Regions from separate parts of the Streptomyces pseudoechinosporeus genome, predicted to be linked through region 1. Evidence: riboswitches for the same ligand, from Rfam matches in the RefSeq annotation. Region 1 holds a riboswitch; the other holds the start of a gene.
What was found. A riboswitch is a leader RNA that binds a small molecule or an ion and turns the genes downstream of it on or off. The one in region 1 is predicted to bind cyclic di-AMP.
Positions count from the first base shown of each region.

Region 2: another riboswitch for cyclic di-AMP. It lies ahead of ACYVO6_RS23920 (M23 family metallopeptidase); the one in region 1 lies ahead of ACYVO6_RS36700 (M23 family metallopeptidase).

Region 1 is NZ_BAAGPS010000054.1:45,288-47,480, reverse strand. Features, by position in the region: gene ACYVO6_RS36700 (M23 family metallopeptidase) at 87-1,103, opposite strand; cyclic di-AMP (ydaO/yuaA leader) riboswitch at 1,115-1,271, opposite strand; gene ACYVO6_RS36695 (PP2C family protein-serine/threonine phosphatase) at 1,554-2,193, opposite strand, start outside.
Region 2 is NZ_BAAGPS010000023.1:117,307-119,499, forward strand. Features, by position in the region: gene ACYVO6_RS23915 (M16 family metallopeptidase) at 1-455, shown strand, start outside; cyclic di-AMP (ydaO/yuaA leader) riboswitch at 669-826, shown strand; gene ACYVO6_RS23920 (M23 family metallopeptidase) at 840-1,628, shown strand; gene ACYVO6_RS23925 (GntR family transcriptional regulator) at 1,846-2,193, shown strand, end outside.

The DNA of each region.
Region 1 (2,193 bases):
AGGACGCCATCCGCTTCTCGTCCGAAAGCGGATGGCGTCAAAGAACTGGTCAGAGCTGGTCGAAGAGCCGACCGGGACCTACGGGTTTACGGGTTGAGCCCCTTGCTCCGCAGCCAGGCCGCCGGGTCGATTCCGTCGCCGCCCGCCGTGTGGACCTCCATGTGGAGGTGCGCCCCGGTGACGTTGCCGGTCGCGCCGACGCGGCCGATGACCTCGCCCGTGCTGACCTTCTGGCCGACGCTGACGCTGATCGACGACTGGTGGGCGTACCAGACCTCCGTACCGTCGTCGAGCTTGAGCTTCGTGAGGTAGCCGTACGAGCCGTTCCAGCCGGCCTCGGTGATGGTGCCGCTGTGGACCGCTTTGAGCGGCGTACCCGTCGGGGCGGCGAAGTCCAGGCCGGTGTGGGTCCCGGAGGACCACAGCGCGCCGGACTGCCCGTAGGTCGAGGTGATGGTGTACGAGGACGTGGGCAGCGCGTAGCTCCTGGCGAGCTTGGCGAGGCGCTCCGCCTCGGCCTTCTGCCGGGCCTCCTCCTCCGCCTTCTCCTTGGCGGCTTCGGCCTTGGCCTTGGCCGCTTCCCGCTCCTTGGCTGCCTGCTCGGCGGCCTTCTTCGCGGCGGCGGTCTCCGCGGCCCTCTTGGCCTCGCGGTCCACCTGGTCCTGCTGCCGCTCGGCCTGGAGGACGATGCGGGCGCGCAGGGCCTCGCCCGCGTCGGAGTTGCCCTGCTTGGCGTCCGCCGTGCTCAGACCGGCCTGGGTGAGCGGCGTCGTGGAACCCGGCTCTTCCTCGGGCTCGTCCGAGATCAGCGGCAGGTCGGGCAGGGTGATGGAGACCGGCGGCTTGCCAGTGTTCGCGCTGGCCATGCCGCCCGCGCTGACGGCCGCTATGACACCGACGCCCAGAACCGTGGAGCTGCGCGCGAGGCCTCCGCCGCGCTGCTTGCCGACGCGGTGCCTGCCGCGGACGGGCTTGAGGGAATCCTCGGTGGGGTTCCACTCCTCCCAGGTCTCCTCGTCCTGGCGTTTGCCGTAGCCGAATGAGTCGGGCTGCTGCTCATTCGGTGCGAACGAAGTCTGGGGGGCAGGCCGGTTGGACGCCACGTAGGCGCACTCCTTTCCTTCCTTGTCGCCTACCGGGTTAGCTGACGGGTTCGGAGCAGGAAGGTCTCCTACGCGCGTCACTCACGGTGTCTCCACCGAGAACAACGCCCGATTCACCCCAAGTTGGTGGTTCCCCGGTTCCCTTGCGGGATTCGGCGCGTGCGCACGGAGCCGACTCTTGTGCCGGCTGGGACGACCGCGCTGCGTTATCGAACGTTAATAGAGGCGAGCACCGGATTCCAAGCTGTTCTGGAGATTCGTTGGCAGTCTTGGCCTGGACTTTCAGGTCATGAGCGGGACGAATCGGGCGAGTTGATCCTGACTCAGGGGCAATTCACGGCTGTGACTTCTGTTGACAATGTTTCAGTTGTTATGCGGAGTGGGTTCGTTCGACTACTACAAGTGATATAGGGCGCCGCAGGCATGAAGGACCGGCCTCGAAGACCGGCCTCACGGCCTCCTGACCGCCAGCAGCGCCATGTCGTCCGTCGCGCCGCCGACTCCCGTGTGCCGTACGACCTCCTCCACGAGCGTGGCGAGCAGCGCCCGAGGCCGGCGGAAGGTGCGGCCCGCGAGGCACTGAGCCGGGTCGAAGAAGACGCCGTGCCGGTCCCGGGCCTCGGTCACCCCGTCCGTGTAGAAGAGCAGGGTGGCCCCGCCGGGGAACGGGACCTCCTGCGCCCGGTCGGGCCACAGGCCCAACTCGCCCATCCCGAGCGGCAGTGCGGGGTCCTCTGCCCGCAGCGTGTCCAGCGAGCCGTCGGCGTACAGCAGGAGCGGCCCGGGGTGACCGCGGTGGACGAGGCGTACGACGGCGCCGGCGTGCGGGATCTCGGCGAGTACGGCGGTGGTGAAGTCCTCGAACGCCTCAAGGCCGCCGCGCCGGGTGCCCTCGCGCGCCAGCGCCCGCTCCAGCCGCTGCGCCACCGCCTCCAGGGTCGCCTCCTGCTCGGCGGCCTCCCGGAAGGCCCCGATGAGCACGGCCACGGCCGCCACCGCGCCCATGCCCTTCCCGCGCACATCCCCGACGACGAGCCGTACGCCGTGCGAGGTGTCCTGCACGGCGTACAGATCGCCCCCGATGAACGCG
Region 2 (2,193 bases), on a different contig from region 1:
GTGTGCGGGCGTTCGGCCAGGTGCTGCGCTCCGCTCCGGACGGCGCCGGCGCCGCGATGCTCGCCATCAGCGGCTCGGTGGACACGCCGAACACCGGCCCGGCGCTCGACGACCTCTGGAAGGTGCTGCGCACGCTCGCGGCCGAGGGCCTGACGGACGCCGAGCGCGACATCGCCGTACAGAACCTGGTGGGCGTGGCGCCGCTCAAGTACGAGACCGCGGCCGCCGTCGCCGGCACGCTCGCCGACCAGGTCGAGCAGTACCTGCCGGACGACTTCCAGGCGACGCTGTACCGCCAACTCGCCGCGACGGGCACCGTGGAGGCCACCGCGGCGGCCGTGAGCGCCTTCCCGGTGGACCGTCTGGTGACCGTCCTCGTCGGGGACGCCGCTCAGATCGAGGAGCCCGTCAAGGCCCTCGGAATCGGTGAAGTGAGCGTGGTCGCGGCCGAGTAGAGCCGCTGCACATCCCGGGGACCCTGAAGGCTGATGAGCCTTCAGGGTCCCTCTTTGTCCAAATTGATTGGATTGATTGGGAGTTGATATGGGGATTGTGTGTCTGCCCTGTGGCGTGCGCTACAAAAACCGTCATCCGTTTGTTGTTTGAGAGACGGCCCGCTTAGCGTCGGTCCGGCTGTTCGTCAGGCAGTGCGCCGCACCCGCGGCACCGGACAGTCATCGCCGAGTCCCCGTACGGCGCGAGCCAGGGGAGCCGGGGACCCATCGCAGTCCCTGGGGTGAATCGGGCGCCCTCCTGGAGGGAGCCCGTAGGAGACCTTCCTGCTCCGAACCCGTCAGCTAACCCGGTAGGCGAGAAGGAAGGAAAGGACCAGCCACTTCATGGCGTTCACCCGCGCCACCGGGAAGCACCGTCGCCCGAGCCGTACGAAGCGCACGTCCTCGAGGACCGTGGGCGTCGCGACGCTCGCCACCACCGGTGTCATCGGCACCCTGGCCGCCCCGGCGTTCGCCGACGAGTCCTCGGTCGAGCAGACAGGGCTGACCCAGGCCGTCACCATGGGCGACTCGGTCGCCGACCAGATCGACGCCCAGGCCCACGCTCAGCAGCAGGCCGCCGAAGAGGCCGCCGCCCGCAAGGCGGCCGAGGAGGCCGCGAAGAAGCGGGCCGCCGAGGAGAAGGCCCGGGCCGAGGCGAAGGCCAAGGCGGAGCGCGAGGCCAAGGAGCGCGCCGCCCGCGAGGCCGAGCGCAAGCGCCTGCTCAACTCCTTCGTCTCGCCGATCAGCGACTCGTACGTCTCCACCGGCTACAAGGCCGGCGGCTCCGTCTGGTCCTCCGGCAGCCACACCGGCATCGACTTCCACGCCGCCAGCGGCACCACCGTCCGCGCCGTGGGCGCCGGTACCGTCGTAGAGGCCGGCTTCGAGGGCTCGTACGGCAACCAGGTCGTCATCAAGATGAACGACGGCACGTACACCCAGTACGCCCACATGTCGTCCATCTCCGTCTCCGTCGGCCAGAGCGTCACCCCGGGCCAGCAGATAGGCCTCTCCGGGGCGACCGGCAACGTCACCGGAGCACACCTCCACTTCGAGGCGCGCACGTCCCAGGAGTACGGCTCGGACATGGACCCCCTCGCCTACCTCCGCTCGCACGGCGTGGACGTCTGACGACTCGGACTCACCGCACCGCTCCCGAAGGCCCCGGCTCACCGAGCCGGGGCCTTCGCGCATGCCGACGGGACGACTGCCTGTTCTGCGGCACTATGTGTCCAAAAAATAGCTGTGGATTCCGGCCCGCCATCGGAATTTCCGGCTCTCTGCAATAGAGTCACTGAACTGGCGTCAATCGACCGCGTTTCGCGGGGATTAAGGCGGAGGTCGGGTCATGCGTATTCCCGCGCACTCGGTATGCACGGCGATCCGTGACGACATCGTCGCGGGTGTCTACGAACGCGGCAGCCGGCTCACCGAGGAACTGCTCGCGCGTCGCTACGGCGTCTCGCGGGTCCCCGTGCGGGAGGCGCTGCGCACGCTGGAGGCGGAAGGTTTCGTCGTCACTCGCCGGCACGCGGGCGCCTGCGTCGCGGAACCCACCGAGCAGGAGGCCGCCGACCTGCTGGAGATGCGTATGCTCCTGGAGCCGCTGGGTGCCGCGCGTGCCGCGCAGAGGCGTACGGAGGCGCACCTCAAGGTGCTGCGAGGCCTGGTCAGGCTGGGGCAGGAGCGGTCCAGG